One region of the Corynebacterium tuingiense genome, then DNA from elsewhere that is predicted to be linked to it. Evidence: predicted binding sites of a transcription regulator. Region 1 holds the regulator's gene; the other holds the start of a gene.

Region 1 (8,154 bases):
CGGGCGCACCTATCCTGTGGAGATTCGCTACCGCCCTCTCGAATTCGAGGCAGGTGGAAAGCTGGTGGATCAAGACCCGCTCGATGGCTTAACCGAGGCCATCGAGGAGCTCATGGCAGAAGGCGAGGGCGATATCCTTTGCTTTTTCCCAGGCGAGCGCGATATCCGCGATGCCATGGAAGCAATCGAGGCCAAGAAGTGGAAAAACGTCGAGGTCGCTCCCCTCTTCGGGCGCCTGTCCAACCAGGAACAACACCGCGTATTTAGCAATCACCGCGGAAGGCGCATCGTTTTGGCCACCAATATCGCTGAAACCTCTCTAACCGTGCCTGGAATACGCTACGTCGTGGATACCGGCACCGCGCGTATCTCGCGCTATTCCACGCGTACCAAGGTGCAGCGCCTGCCCATCGAGCCTATTTCGCAGGCCTCTGCCAATCAGCGTTCGGGTAGGTGCGGCCGCGTGGCCGATGGCATCGCCATCCGCCTCTATAGCGAGAAAGACTTTCAAAGCCGCCCGGAGTTTACTGACCCGGAAATCCTGCGCACCAACCTGGCCAGCGTCATTTTGCAAATGGTCTCGCTCAAGCTCGGCGATATCGAGAAATTCCCCTTCCTCCAGCCCCCCGAGTTCAAGGCCATTCGCGATGGTCTCAACCTCCTCCACGAGCTCGGGGCGCTCCAGGATAAGCACGAGAAGCCTAAGCTAACAGAAACCGGCCGCAACTTGGCCCGCATCCCACTCGATCCACGCATGGCGCGCATGCTTATCGAGGCCCATACCAACGGCTGCCTCCACGATGTCATCGTCATCGTTGCCGCCATGACCATCCAAGATGTGCGCGAACGTCCGCTGGACTACCAAGCGCAAGCCGATCAGGCGCACGCGCGCTTTAAGGACAAGACCTCTGACTTTTTGTCCATGCTGAAGTTGTGGGATTACATCAAGCAGACCCGCAATGAGCAATCGGGCAATAAATTCCGCAAGCGCATGAAGCAGGAGTTCCTCCACTATATGCGCATCCGCGAGTGGTTCGACTTGGTCCGCCAACTCAAGGACGTCTCCAAGCAGCTGGGGTGGGATTACCAAGAAGGCACCGAACGCCGCTCCGACGATATTCATATCGCGCTGCTTTCTGGCCTGCTATCCAATATCGGCGCCCGCGACGGCAATTCCAAGGAGTTCCACGGCGCGCGCAATACCCGCTTCCTCGTCTTTCCAGGCTCCGCCTTGGCCAAAAAGCCGCCCGAATTCCTCATGGCGGCTGAGCTCGTCGAAACCTCTCGGCTCTGGGCCCGCGACGTTGCCGCCATCGATCCGGCGTGGGTGGAAAAGCTCGGCGCGGACCTGCTCAAGCACAACTATTCCGATCCCACGTGGTCCCGCAAGCGCGCGGCCGCCATCGCGCACCAAAAATCCACGCTCTACGGCGTGCCAATCGTTGCGGATCGCACCGTGCCCTACCACCGCGTGGATCCCGTCGCTGCGCGCGATATGTTCATCCGCAACGCCCTTATTGCCGGCGAGTGGAACGTGCACCACGACTTCCTCAAGGCAAATGCGCAGGCCCTTGATGAGGCCGCAGAATACGAGGAAAAGGCCCGCCGCCGCGGTCTCATCGTGGATGAGGATACCCTCTTTGATTTCTATGACCAGCGCATTCCAGACAAGGTCACCACGGGCCGGCATTTCGATTCTTGGTGGAAGAAAAAGCGCCGCCAGGAACCCGATCTGCTGAATTTCGATCCAGCCACGCTTGTCGATGACTCCCACGACGTCACCGAAGTCTCCTTTCCCGATCACTGGCGCAAGGGCTCCATCGATTACGAGCTGACTTATAAATTCGAACCCGGCGATCCCCTCGATGGCGTCACCGTCATGGTTCCCGTTCCCATGCTTGCCGGTCTCAATACCGAGGGCTTCGATTGGCTCGTCCCCGGCCTGCGGTTCGAGCTCGTCAACGAGCTTATTCGTTCCCTTCCCAAGGCTCTGCGGCGCACCGTCGTGCCCGCGCCGGAATTTGCCGAGCGCGCCATGGAACGCCTCATCCCCTTCGAAGGCCCCCTTACCCAGCAGCTTGCCGATGTCCTGCGCGAGCTCGGCGGCCACGGCATCAACGCCTCCGATTTCCAACCGGACAAGCTGCCGGAACATTTGCGGATGAACTACGCGGCCATCGATAAGCGTGGCACCATCATCGACTCTGATAGGGACCTTGCCGCCCTGCGCGAGCGCCAGGCCGGCCACATTAAATCATCCGTCTCGCGGGTAAGCCGCACCGCCGAATCCACCGCGGTCAGCGAGTGGACCGACGATACCCTCGGCACCGTTGACGAGACCGTCACCACCACCGTCGATGGCCACGAGGTCACCGCCTACCCAGCGTTGGTGGCCACCAAGGAAGGCGTTGAGCTTAAGGTTCACCCCACCAAGGCGGCTGCCGATGCCGCCATGGTCACCACCACCCTCACGCTTTTGATGCGCGAGATTTCCGTCTCGACCGCGCAAATGGTCAAGGGGCTTCCCTTGCAGCAACGCGTCGCCGTGGATTCTTATCCGCATGGCGGCGCCGACGGGCTGGTCAATGACGCCCGCGTAGCGGCAATCCGCGACCTCATGCTCGAGGCCGGCGGCCCCGTGCGCTCGCCAGAGGCGTTTTCCGAGCTCAAGGATACCGTGAAACCGCAGGTTCCCGGCCGCGTGCGACAATCAATCGTCTCGATCGCGCCAGGCCTAGCTGAGTACTCCAACCTCCGCGCCGAGCTTTCCCAGTGGGATGGTCCCGCCATCGACGATATGGAAAAGCAACTTAATTTCCTTCTTCCGCCGAATGCCATCACCGTGCACGGAGCCGCGCACCTGCGACATCTCCCCCGCTACATCCAGGCAATGCGCATCCGTCTAGAGGACATGTCGCTCGATCCGGATCGCGATGCGGACCGCCAAGCGGAAGTCGATAATGCCAAGGCCTACCTGGCCAATCGCCTACGAAACCTCCCCGCGGGCCGCGAAAAGACCCGCGAAGTCAAGGACATTCATTGGATGATCGAGGAACTGCGGGTCTCCCTATTTGCCCAGCGCCTCGGCACGGCGCACGCAGTGTCCCTGCGGAGAATCCAAAAGGCAGTGGATAAGCTGCGCTGACGTTCCTATCACCGCATTCCCGGCACTCGCCGGGAGCTCCGCTCCCACCATCGCTGGCTGGTTGGCCGGCCAAACCCCACCAGCTAGCCAAAGCTGCTGCCCAGCCACATCTGCTGCCCAAGCACTGCTAGCGCCCAAGCACCACTGTCGGCAAGAAACCGCTGCCAGTCACCAACAAGGAAATCTGTTCTCTCGGCCGCCAGTGACGTCAGAATTAGGCGGCCTCACCAAAATCATGGGCCCAAAACCCCAGTTAAAGCTGCTTCGAGCCTGCCCTAAACCCCCGCAGTTTAAAGGTCCCCGCGATCGCGTCGCCGCATCAGTCGAATCTCCGATTCAAAGTCATCCGCGCTCTCGAAAGATTTATATACCGAGGCGAAGCGCAGATATGCGACCTCGTCTAGGTCACGCAATGGCTCAAGGATCGCTAACCCGATTTCGTTGGCATTAACCTGTGAAGACCCATGCCCCCGCACGGTTTCCTCAACTTCTTGCGCCAACTTTTTAAGGGCGTCATCGCTAACATCTCGGCCTTGGCAAGCGCGCCTGACACCCCGAATGAGTTTATCCCGGCTAAATGGTTCTGCAAGGCCATTTCTCTTAACGACCAGCAGTACAGCTTTTTCCACAGTGGTAAAACGCCCTTTACACGAAGCACACTCGCGACGCCGCCGTATCGATGCGCCTGCATCTACCACGCGAGAGTCGATAACGCGGGATTGTTCGTTATGGCAAAACGGGCAGTACACACTAGTCCTTTCGCTAATTTAGCTTCTCGGCTTAGTTTACTCCCGAGGCCAAGCCAAGAATCGGACGCCGCTACTCCAGACTCGTGCTGCCCGCATGCCTGCCTCCTTAAGCGAGCAAGGTCACCCCTGCCCTAGGAGGCAAGCTGATGGCAGATAAGACGCCCAACCTAGAGCCTTCCCAGCGCCCGCTTAAGTACTAGATGCATTACTTAACGATCGCTGCTTCTACTTGCTGTACCGAAGTACCAGGTTCAGTCGGTGCCTCAGCGCTCGTGCCCATCAATCCACCGACGACCGTGCCAAAAAATACCGCAGCGCCGAACACAGCACCAAGCAGGTAGTTTTTGCGTGAACTCTGTGTATCGTCTTTTTCAATCGCGTTGTTTGCCACATTAAGCAGCGAATATTCGTCAGTCCACATATTCGAATCCTCTTTAGGATTCGTTCGATATTCAGAATCTAGCGTCCTAATTTTTTCTATTCCAGAGCGGGGATGCTGCGCACCCCACCTACGATCATCGATATCCCAGATGGCGGCTGAAGGTACGATCTGTGGACGTGCCGAGTGCTGTTTAACCATGTTATTGCGAGAGTTAAGTAGTTGAGACATTTTTTCCTTTCGACGACCGCAATAAGTCTAAAGCGGCCCCTTGACACGACAGGAGCACAATGTCGCTCCTGTGTTCGAGATTGATTCTATGTTCGATTTATAGCACCCTTTCGAAAACCTGTCCAGTTTTCGGCGCAAATCTCGAACGCCTGTACTTTTCGTGCTACAAATGGGTTATGGCACGCAGCTGCCACCCAGTCCCTTTTCAAGCTACGACCGCAGAATCTCAGACCCCTAGCTAGGAGCCGCACATGGGCCGCAAAAAAGCAAGCAATGCAAAGAACGATTACGCTTCCCTTTCCGAAAGGCAACGCCGCATCCTTAACGTCATCAGCGATGCGGTGATGCTACGCGGATACCCACCCAGCATCCGCGAAATCGGCGATGCCGCAGGCCTGCAATCCACTTCGTCCGTGGCCTATCAGCTCAAGCAGCTTGAAGAAAAGGGTTTCTTGCGCCGCGATCCTAATAAGCCACGCGCGGTCGATGTGCGTCACCTCAATACTGACGACGGCGAAAAGAAACCGGGGCGTAAATCTAAAGAGGCCACCGATACCTCTGCCCGCAGCGCTGAAGAGTCCGCTGCCGTAGCTTATATTCCCGTCGTGGGACGCATTGCTGCCGGTGCACCGATCACCGCAGAGGAAAATATCGACACGTATTTCCCCATGCCAGACGAGGTCGTCGGCGGAGGCGAGCTTTATATGTTGCAGGTTGTGGGCGATTCCATGCAGGATGCCGGCATCCTCAACGGCGACTGGGTCATCATCCGGTCACAGTCAGTGGCTGAGGAAGGCGAGTTTGTCGCCGCGCTTCTCGATGGCTCCGAGGCCACCGTCAAGGAATTCCACCGCGACTCCTCTGGCGTTTGGCTCCTTCCGCACAACGATGCCTATCCGCCCATCAACGGCGATGATGCAGAGATTATGGGAAAGGTGGTATCCGTGTTCCGCAAGCTCTAGGCCTCGGCAAGCTACTTTAACCAAGCCGCACGCGAGTTTTCGCCTGCAGTTCTTGTCGCCGCCTGCACTCTGCGCCCGCTTTCTTGAAACCCGCTCTTTGCACGTCGTACGCTGCCCTGTTCCCTTGCTTGGGGAGCAGGGCCGTTCGAGTTTTAACGCATTCCACGCCTTTCTGCCTCGCAAGCGCGCCCCAAAAAGCCAACTTAAGCGCGCGGGGCCTATTGATAAAGCACCCCCAAAATAACGGATCCGTAAGTAAAGCGCTAACAGGGCCGACTTTCATCTAGGGGAATTAGAACTTACTGACCAGCAATTTTTGTTCAAACCAGACAACGGAACAAATCTGGATTTTTGTTTTCGTCCGATTACCGCCGAATTTTGACACAATGGAGGGAGAAACCCCACATGATTTAGCTTTCACCGCGCGCGTGCATTCGCAAATAGAGTTCACGCTCGGCCGAAGGCGAGGAGCAAGGAGGATCCGTGTACGCAGAGGAGCGACGCCGCCAAATCGCGTCCCAAACTGCTGTCGAGGGTCGCGTCAACGTCACCGATTTATCAGAGCGTTTCGACGTGACTGCCGAAACCATCCGCCGCGACTTGGCCGTACTGGATCGAGAGGGCGTTGTCCACCGCGTTCACGGTGGCGCCGTTGCTTCGCAAGCGTTCCAGACCGCGGAGCTCACGCTTGATACCCGCCAGCGTTCCGCATCTGGGGCCAAGGCCGCCATCGCGCACGCCGCGCTCGACTTCCTTCCCCCTGGCGGCGGCAGCATATTCCTGGACGCCGGCACCACGATTAATACCTTTGCCGAGCTCATTAGCCAGCAATACCCGCAAGCGCAGTTCAATATCGTCTCCAATAGCCTGCCCATCGCACTGTCGCTAGCCAATAGCGGCGTCCCCGATGTCCAGCTCCTCGGCGGCACCGTACGCGCTATCACCCAGGCCGTCGTCGGCGATACCGCCCTGCGCACCATGGCGCTCATGCGTGCCGATGTCGCCTTCATCGGCACCAATGCCCTGACCCTCGATCACGGCTTGTCGACGGCCGATTCCCAAGAAGCAGCCATCAAATCCGCCTTCGTCACAAATGCCCACAAGGTCGTGGTCATGTGTGATTCCAGCAAATTGGGAAACGACTACTTGGTGAGCTTCGCCTCCATTGCCGATATCGATGTCGTCATCACCGATTCCGGCGCACCGGAATCCTTCGTCGATGCCCTGCGCGAGCGAGAAATCGATGTCGTGCTCGCCAGCGAATAGCTCCATTACGCGCACGACTTCGCCCTCCCTACCCCGGTGCCATTTCCAACCGAGGTAGGGAGGGCGAAACCTTATGCCGCTAGTTGAACTTTTCTATCTGCTCCATCGCTGCGGCACGGGCGGCGGAGGGGCCTTCGGAGTTGAGGGCGGCATCGGCAAGCTGCTGGCACTGATCGAAGGTCAGCTCGGCCAATTGGGCACCAACGCCGGCGACTGCGGTCGACGCCGCCGACAAGGAGTTGACGCCAAGGCCGGTCAATACGCAGGCCAATAGCGGATCGGCCGCGGCCTCACCACACACGCCAACCGGTACGTTGTATTCGTGTCCGGCGATGCAGGTGTGCTGGATAAGCCGCAGCACGGCCGGCTGCCACGGGTCGGTGAGGTACGCCAGCTGCGGCGACAGGCGGTCAGCGGCCATCGTGTACTGGGTGAGGTCATTGGTGCCGATGGAAACGAAGTCCAGATGCGGCATGATCTTATCTGCCATCAGCGCTGCTGCGGGCACCTCAATCATCGCGCCCGCGGTCAGGCCGCGCTCCCGGCACAGCTCCGCAAACCACTGGGCTTCCTTCGACGTCGCCACCATCGGTGCCATGACCCAAGTCTCGGCATCGCCGCCGCGGGACTCCGCGGCCTGGGCGATGGCGTCCAGCTGGCGGGTTAACAGGGACTCGTTATCGCGGGCAATGCGCAGACCGCGTACACCCAACGCCGGGTTCTCTTCCGAGGACAACGTGGCATAAGAAATCGGCTTATCGGAGCCAGCGTCCAAGGTGCGCACCACGACCTTGGAATCGGGGTAGGCGTTAAAGACCTTGCTGTAGATCTTTGCCTGCTCGTCAACGGAAGGCTCCTCGCTCGCGGACAGAAACGACAGCTCCGTGCGGTAGAGGCCAATCCCCTCTGCCTGCGAGTCGGAGGCAATGCGGGCGGCGTTGCCGTCGGCCACGTTGGCCAAAAGCTGCACGCGGTGGCCGTCCTTGGTTTGCGCTGGTCCAGTCCATTCGGCAACGCGGGCGGCGCGCTCGCGATATTCTTCGACCGCCTTGGTGGATTCTGCCTCGTCCGCGCCCAGCGTCACGGTTCCAAGCGCACCGTCGACGAAGACGAGCGTGCCGCTTTCAATCTCGCGCAGCTTGTTTCCCACGGCAACGATGCACGGAATATCGAGCTGGCGAGCGATGATCGCGGTATGGCTGGTGGGCCCGCCCAACTCGGTAACGAGCGCACGGATATGCGCGGTATCCAGGGTGGCTGTATCGGCAGGCGCGAGGTCATCGGCAAAAAGTACCGCTTGGCCCTCCACCATGGGCAAACCGGGCTCCTGCTCGCCGCGCAGCTGGGCGATGACGCGGTCGCGCACGTCCTTCAGATCGGTGGTGCGCTCAGCCATAACGCCGCCGGCCGCCTCAAACATGG
Region 2 (8,154 bases), 1.0 Mb from region 1:
GACTAGGCGCTCCAGGTATCCCGGGTTCGCGGCAGCCAATCGCGCGTCGAAGTGCCCGCGATCCTCATGGTGACCACACAGCAGGCACACCACGGTTTCCATATCACCGTGCAGCGTCACCAACCTCTCCGTACCCGCCCGTTTATGCAGGCCATCCACGTTTTGGGTGACCACACCATTAACCAGCCCGGCGCGCTCCAACTCCACGAGCGCATAATGCGTGCGATTCGGCGCCGCGGAATCCATCACGCGCCAGCCCACAAAACTGCGCGCCCAATACCTATGGCTAGCGGCCGGATCATGGCGAAATTCCTGATACGTCATCGGCCGGTGCCTGCTCAGCGAGCCCCGCGGTCCGCGATAATCCGGCACCCCCGATTCCGTCGATACCCCCGCCCCCGTCAGCACCATCACCGGCCCTTCTCGCAGCTGCTTGGCGATGTCCCCCAATGCCTTGCCCGCCTCCGTGCGCGGCGCCGTCTCCTCCACGACACGCGCAATCGATCGCAGCGCGGACTGATGAGCATGGGCTACAGCGGGATCCATACCCACCAATCTAATCAAGCGCCTTCAAGTACTGCTCAACGGGGACTACCTGCGCACCATTCGCTTCGAAGGAATGCTGGCCGCGGTATAGCACTGTGCGGTTTGCGGGTTTGATCTCCAGCTCTTCACCTACAGTCGCGAGATGACGCGTGTATTTGGAATGATAGGTCTGCGATGCCTTGATTTCATAAGCCTTAGGATCGCCGCCCGTAAAATCCAATAGGTCGATTTCTCTTTTAGAACTATCCCGATAGAACCGTAGATCCGGCTTGCGACCAGAGTGAATATGCGTTTTCATGGTTTCTGCTACCACCATATTTTCACACACTGCACCTGACTGTGGATGCACAGAAAGTTCTTCTGGTGAAGAAATACCAAGAAGGTGGCACAACAGGCCAGTATCATAGAAATACAACTTCGCGGTCTTAGTAAGCACCTTCCGGGGATTGGAATGGTGGCTGGGTAAAGAAAATATGATGAAACTAGACTCCAGAATTGAGACCCAATTTTTTACCGTCTGGAAAGAAACATCAATCTCATTTGCGATTGCGGAATAGTTAATTAAGTTTCCAGCTTGCAGCGCACAGACCTTAATGAATCGCCAAAAGCTATCACTATTCCGAACATTGAGTAACCCACTCACATCCCGTTGGAGATAAGTCTGCACGTAGTTTTCAAAATAGATTTCCGGAGGAATTTGAGCCTGGTACAAGCGCGGATATCCACCACGAACCATAAATTCATCAACGGTCAGATCAGCTGATATAGAGCGAGCTTCCATGAGGCCGAAGGGCAACAAATGACTGATCCCAACGCGGCCCGCCAGCGATTGCGTTATGGATTCCATAAGCAAGAAATTTTGCGATCCGGATAAGATATATTGCCCAGGGCTTCCCACTTCATCCGAGCGAAGTTGGACAACGGAAAACAGGTCCGGTGCATATTGAGCCTCATCTATAATCAACGGTCCACTTTGGCTCGAAAGGAAACCCACAGGATCTTCTTGTGCCACCCTTCGAATACTTGGATCCTCAAGATTGAGGTATGACAAGTCCGGAAACATTTCTCTCAGAAGAGTCGACTTCCCAGACTGCCGCGGCCCCGTCACGCTGACAACTGGAAACCATTTCATTAACTGCGTTATAGATCCACTGAGCTGCCGAGGAACAAACATAAATTTACCAAATTTCGCAAGTAGGACGCACCAAATCTCTAAAGTAGAGAGTACCAAATCTCTAAAGTAGGACGCACCAAATTTCGCAAGTAGGATTACCTACCCGCAGTTCACGGCTGTTTTTCAATAGAAAAAAGAGCCGCCTGCCTTGCGGCAGCGGCTCCTTATCTTGGTAGTGCTAACTCTCTGGTAGCTGCTCTACGTATAACCACTCAGAATCTAGCTCCCCGTGACGCGAGCACTTAGTGTGCCAGCCATCGGGGCGCACCTGGGCCACCATGCGGCGGCCACAGATCTGGCAGTAGCGCGGCACGTCGAGGCCGGCGGCTGCAGCGGGGTGTAGCGTGAAGACCTCTTCGATCGGCTTGCCGGTATTGGGGTGGAAAATTGGCTCGTCCCCGGCCAGGACGGCGGTTGCCAACTCAGAGTTCGGCTCGGACACTACAGAGCCTTGATCGGGAGATCGATGCGGCCCAGCATGTCCACATCCTTTTCGATTTCCTGACCCAAGGTGGTCAAGTAGTTGCCGGCAATGATGGCGTTGATGCCGCCGAGCAAACCGCGCTCGGTGCCGTCATCGCCAAGCGAAAGCTCGCGGCCGCCAGCGAAGCGGAGGGTGGTGGAGGGCATCGCCAAGCGGAATGCAGCAACGGCGCGCAGGCCCTCACCCAGCGGAACCAGCGGACGGTCAGCGAACGGGGTGCCCGGGCGAGGGTCGAGGAAGTTCATCGGAACCTCGCACGGATCGATCTCTGCCAGCTGGGCTGCGAACTCGGCGCGCTGCTCCAGGGACTCGCCCATGCCGATGATGCCGCCACAGCAGACTTCCATGCCTACCTCGCGCACGTAGTCCAGGGTCTTCTTGCGCTCTTCCCAGGTGTGGGTGGTGACCACGTTGGGGAAGTAGGAGCGGGAGGTCTCCAGGTTGTGGTTGTAGCGCTGTGCGCCCATGTCCTTCAGGCGCTGTGCCTGCTCGCGGGTCAGGGTGCCCAGGGAGCAGGAAATCTCGATGTCAACGGCATCGTTAATGGCGGCGATGGCCTCGCCCACCTGGTCCAGCAGGCGGTCATCCGGGGACTTCACCGCGGCGACGATGCAGAATTCGGTGGCGCCGGTCTTGGCGGTCTTCTGTGCCGCCTCCACCAGTTCAGGGATGTTCAGGCGCACTGCACGCACGGGGGACTCAAAAAGGCCGGACTGGGAGCAGAAGTGGCAATCTTCTGGGCAACCACCAGTCTTGATGGAGATAATGCCTTCCACCGATACGTCCGGGCCGCACCACTTCAGGCGGGTCTGGTGGGCGATATCAGCAATTTCTTCCAGCTGGGAATCTGGAACCTGCAGTACTTGTAGTAGTTCTTCCTGGTTAAGGCCTTTGCCTTGCTCCAGAGCTTTCTCACGGGCGATGTCGATGATGCTCATGCAGTGAACCATACTTGAACGCCGTTCAACTTTGGCCAAAATCACAAAATTTTTTTCGCGGGATTACCCTAAGGGGCATGACGCTTTACGATGACACCCTCGAGCTCCTCCAAGAACTCATCCGCAATGCTTGCGTGAACGACCTCACCCCGGATTCCGGCTTTGAGGTGCGCAATGCCGATACGCTAGAGAACTTCTTTGCCGGTGAAGACGTCTCCATCGAGCGCTTTGAATCCCACCCCGGCCGCGTGTCCATCGTGGTCACCGTTCCCGGCGATCCCGCCAAGGAGCCCCTCACCCTTATGGGGCATACCGATGTCGTTCCCGTCGACGAGCCCAAGTGGACCAAGCCGCCCTTCGAGGCCCTCATTGAAGACGGCAAGCTCTACGGCCGCGGTTCCGTAGACATGCTCTTTATTACCGCCACCATGGCAGCCGTCACCCGCGAGGTAGCGCGCGCCGGCAACCCCGGCGGAACGCTTGCCTTCGTGGGCATGGCCGATGAAGAGGCCCGCGGTGGCTTGGGCGTGCGGTGGATGGCAGAAAACCACCCCGATGCCTTCTCCTGGAAGAACTGCCTCTCCGAGACCGGCGGTAGCCACCTGCCCGGCGCGGTGGGCTTCAACGTGGGCGAAAAGGGCGCCGGTCAGCGCCGCCTCCACGTCACCGGCGATGCCGGGCACGGCTCAACGCCCTACGGCAAGGACTTTGCCATCGTAAAGATTGGCGAGGTCGCCCGCCGCATCGCCGAGGCCGAGCCACCCACAGCCTCCAACGAGATCTGGGAGGGCTTCGTCCGCACCTTCAAGTTCGATCCTGAGACCGAAAAAGAGCTTATCGATGGCACCGGTGACTACACCAAGTTCGGCAACCTCGATGCCTACGCCCACGCCTTTAGCCACACCACCATCGCCGAGACCGTCCTGCGTGCCGGCGGGGCCATCAATGTGCTGCCTTCCCACGCCTACCTTGAGATGGATATCCGCCCCTTCCCTGGGCAAACCCAGGAAGACTTGGACGATTTCCTCCGCAGCGCACTGGGCGATCTTGCCGATGAGGTAGAAATCGAACACCTCATTACCGAAAACGCCACCCAGTCCTCCACCGATACCGAGCTCTGGCGCACCATTGAGGCCACCGCCAAAGAGTTCTTCCCCAATAAAGACGTCGTCCCCGTCCACGCCACCGGTGGTTCCGACCTCCGCTTCGCCCGCCGCAAGGGCGGCAATGCCTATGGCTTTGCGATGCACGCCGAGGGCCGCGATATGGCCAGCGCCAACTCGCAATTACACAGCCACGATGAGCACCTCTACCTCGAGGACCTAGATCTCACCGTGCGCGCCTACCACAGCTTGGTCAACCGCTTTTTGGGTCTGAACCAGTAGCACTCTCCCCTCGCTTTTACGCGGTGACCTGAAAATAGATCCCGGCATGCGCACTGCAGCCGGGATTAAACATATGCCCACACTTCGGGCATGCCTCGACAGAGGAATACAGCCGGTAATCCATCTCGAGGCCACAGGAACCGCAGAGGGCAGCGGGGGCATCGACAAGCATGGGCCCAAACTCATGATCCGTCAGCTCCGCATGGCACAGCGCGCACGCGAAGTACTCGCCGCAGGTCGCGCACTTATTGGCCACCACGTCGAGCGGGGAATGCCAATGCTTGCACCGGCCCTCCGCATCAATCGCGCCGCGAATCTTCATGGTTCTGCCACTCCTTCTTCTTCGCCTCCGACTTCTTTGCATTGCGCACCGCCATCACCCCAAAGGCAATGGCAATAACTATAGGCATCCACACCCTGCTGTAATCCATAAGGAAAACCACCCATTCCGGAGGTACAAAGTGCACCGCAAACTGCGGCGCGGGCAAGGTAATCTGCGGTGGCTCCGGCAGGTTCGGCAAATTTGGCAGCGGAAGGTAAATCTCTGGGAAATCTACATCTGGCAGCTCCCAATCCGGCAGCAAGCGCGAGAGGATGCGGCTAATAATAGGAGCCAAAACAATCATCGCGATGGCCCACCCGGACTTCCCCAGCCCACCGAGCAGTGGATACAGCACGCGCTTGAAGGGGCTTTCTTCCATTGCCCGGCGCCGCTTTTCACCCAAGGAGCCCGGCGGCGGATCAAAGGCCACGGCCTCCTCCCCATCGCGGTAGTAGACATCCTGTATCTCCCCGAAGGGCGTGGCTTGGATATCTACATAAGGCTTAGTCAGCGGCGCACTATTCTCACTGAATGAGAGATCGTTTTCCAGATTCTTCTGCAATGAATAACGGCCGCCACGCGGCTTGTCGTGCCGGCTGCGAACCTCGCCATTGACCACGATCTGCATGCGGGGTGCAGGATTCTTGCGCCAGAGCTGGATGCGGTGGATAAAGGGGGCATCGCCAAGCACCGGCGTAAATTCCTTCGGCTCCTTGGGCCATTCGCCCTGCTCAGCGAACTCGGCATCGTAGCCGCGCTCAACCTCGAGCAGGCCAGCCTCAGGGTGATCCAACCGCCAGATTTCCATCAGCGCTTCCTCAACTTGGCGCCCAATTTGCTAGCTCCCAACGCCAAAAGGACCACTACCGGCAGGTAAATCCATGTCCCCTCGTTGAAGTACATCGCCATGGCTGCGAAATAGGCGATGCCCGCAACCCAGAAGATGGTCCATGAGTAGCGGAATGTGGTGGCATCGATAAGAGCAATAAGCACGGTAAGCCCACCCATGATGCCGAGCAATACCGTGCCGGAAACCGCCTGGTAAATCGCCGGCGGGAGCACCAAGAAGACAGCGATCATTGCCAAGGGTGCCCACCACTGCCACCACGCGCGGCCGGGTTCTTCCTGCGTTTCCTGCTCCTGACTCATACCTTCCTCAAGCTAGCACATAATTTGCTTTTAAGCTGGTTATCCTGACCGAAGAATATGCAGTCCTACCTGCGAAAACGCGTTAAAACAGGCGAATGTCCGGCGGGTGTTCTATAGTGTTTTTCGTACACACGTTCACAATACAAATTTAGGTTTTAAGCGCCATGGAAGATCCCTACTTTTCCACGACCAACACCAAAGACCCCACTACACGCTTAGCTTTTGAAATGCGAAAGGCCGAATATGAGTTCTGGACTGAACAGATCCCTGATCTCGATTCTGATTTCGAATTAGTAACCCAATCCCTCTACCGCACCACCGGAGTTAATGAAGGGCGAATCGGCCATATCCTAATGGCCCTGTACCGCCTAGAAGAGCTGCCCCAGCTGAAAGAACTGCAGCACCAGCTCTACCACTTAGATTTAGACCGCCTCATTGCCATCAATAAATCCCTCAACCGCCTGGGCAACCCGACCCCGGAGGTAGTCGCGCGCATCGATGAGCAGCTCACCGCCTACCTCACCCCCACCCGCGCCAACCAGTCCATGCGGACGCAAGCGCAGATTAAAAGGAAGATTAATGAGCTCATCAACCTTGAAGATGACACCCTTGCGGTCAAAAAGGGGCCGACCCAGCCGCGCTACACCATGGAGAATTGGGGAAACAATACCGCAGCAATGACGCTGAGCGCGGAGCCTTCGGTAATGGCGTGCGTAGATAAGTGCATCAAGGAGACTGCGCTCAAGCTGGATTGCTCGCTTGCCGATGCCGCCATTTCCCTCCTCACCGGCAATACCGAAGCGCCCCAGGTCATCCTGAATGCCTACAAGGCAACCGATGTCCCCAACTCCCCCGCATTCATTGAATCCGTTGGGTGGCTCGACCCGGCGCGCTCCAACGCGCTGCCCTACTCCAAGATCCGGGACATGAACCCGGATAAGGAGGTTAAGGGATACGTCACCCCACCGGATATGGCAGCCTACCTCGAAGGATTCGACGGCACCTGCCGCTACCCTGGCTGCAACCGCCCTGCCACGGTGTGCCAGAAGGATCACCGCATCAACCACGCGGATGGCGGGCCGACGACGCCCGCAAACCTTGCCTGCCTGTGCCAGCACCACCACAACATAAAGACCGATGGCCGCGTCTTCTACGTCATGGACCCACACACCCGGGACATTATTTGGCTCTTCGAGGACGGCACCTGGACCGTCACCGAGCCCTCCGGCCCACTAGCGGAAAAGAATAAGAATTGGGTGCAAACTTTTGCACGAACCATGACCGCCCACCGCGTGCGAGCCTACGAAGAGGCCCACGAAGCACAGGAAGAAGCAAAAACCACCCCTAGGGAGGAGGATTAAAAACGCCCACTGCCATACATTGGCTGGCATGATGCAAAAATTATTCACGCTCGACGAGCTGGTTATTTCCCAAACCAAGTCCCTCCTCAAAGATCGATTCATGATTTCTGATGTCAACGGGACCCCAGTGGGCACCATTGTGCAATCCACCAGCCTTAAGGAGATGGTGTTTAAACCCTCCCGCAGCTTGGAGGTCGCGCTCACGGATGCCGAAGGCAACCCCCAACAAACAGTCATGACAATCTCGGATCCGGCGAATTTTTTGAGGGATACCTACAAAGTACACCTACCGGGAATTGAACAGCCCATGGCCGTTATCACCAAGCGCTTCTCCATGTTCAAAACGAAGATGGAATTAACAATGGAGGGCTTTGCCGACGTCGAAGTGCACGGCGATTTCTGGGATTGGAACCTCACCATCACCTCCCAGGATCACCAGCTTGCCGATGTCTCCAATAAGTGGACCGGCATGGGCAACTACTTCATGGGTAAAAACACGTATCTCCTGCGGATCGCGCCAGACCTCAACGAGCAGCAGCACGCCGCCATCATCGGCGCCGTAATGAGCATGGATATGCTGCGCACGAAGAAAAAGAAAAACAGCAACTAGGTGCGCACATGGGCATCATTGCAAACGGTGTTTCAGGACCGGTCCTACTGTGAGCACGGAGGTTCCAATCCCGGATACGGCCAGTGCCGCGGCCGGGCCTATGGCGCTCACGACAGGCGCCCCGATGATGTACCCGATAAGCATTGCAGAGCTATTTATCGATCCCATCGTAGAAAGGGCTTTGG

Evidence for each region. The regulator LexA, encoded in region 1, represses DNA repair genes until DNA is damaged. The targets are predictions, from matches to a motif close to CGAACANNTGTTCG.
Region 2: a site for LexA is predicted at 6,123-6,136, ahead of ACLI1T_RS00335 (HNH endonuclease signature motif containing protein). Genes of this name have one in related genera too.

Annotation. Positions count from the first base shown of each region.
Region 1 is NZ_CP177101.1:1,447,960-1,456,113, forward strand. Features, by position in the region: gene hrpA (ATP-dependent RNA helicase HrpA) at 1-3,145, shown strand, start outside; gene nrdR (transcriptional regulator NrdR) at 3,436-3,894, opposite strand; gene ACLI1T_RS06915 (hypothetical protein) at 4,100-4,504, opposite strand; gene lexA (transcriptional repressor LexA) at 4,756-5,466, shown strand; gene ACLI1T_RS06925 (DeoR/GlpR family DNA-binding transcription regulator) at 5,950-6,732, shown strand; gene ptsP (phosphoenolpyruvate--protein phosphotransferase) at 6,812-8,154, opposite strand, start outside.
Region 2 is NZ_CP177101.1:65,599-73,752, reverse strand. Features, by position in the region: gene ACLI1T_RS00375 (Sir2 family NAD-dependent protein deacetylase) at 1-546, opposite strand, end outside; gene ACLI1T_RS00370 (ATP-binding protein) at 557-1,678, opposite strand; gene ACLI1T_RS00365 (hypothetical protein) at 1,899-2,162, opposite strand; gene bioB (biotin synthase BioB) at 2,162-3,142, opposite strand; gene ACLI1T_RS00355 (M20/M25/M40 family metallo-hydrolase) at 3,220-4,527, shown strand; gene ACLI1T_RS00350 (CHY zinc finger protein) at 4,544-4,849, opposite strand; gene ACLI1T_RS00345 (hypothetical protein) at 4,827-5,657, opposite strand; gene ACLI1T_RS00340 (heme transporter) at 5,657-5,998, opposite strand; gene ACLI1T_RS00335 (HNH endonuclease signature motif containing protein) at 6,226-7,359, shown strand; gene ACLI1T_RS00330 (LURP-one-related/scramblase family protein) at 7,388-7,969, shown strand; gene ACLI1T_RS00325 (hypothetical protein) at 8,019-8,154, shown strand, end outside.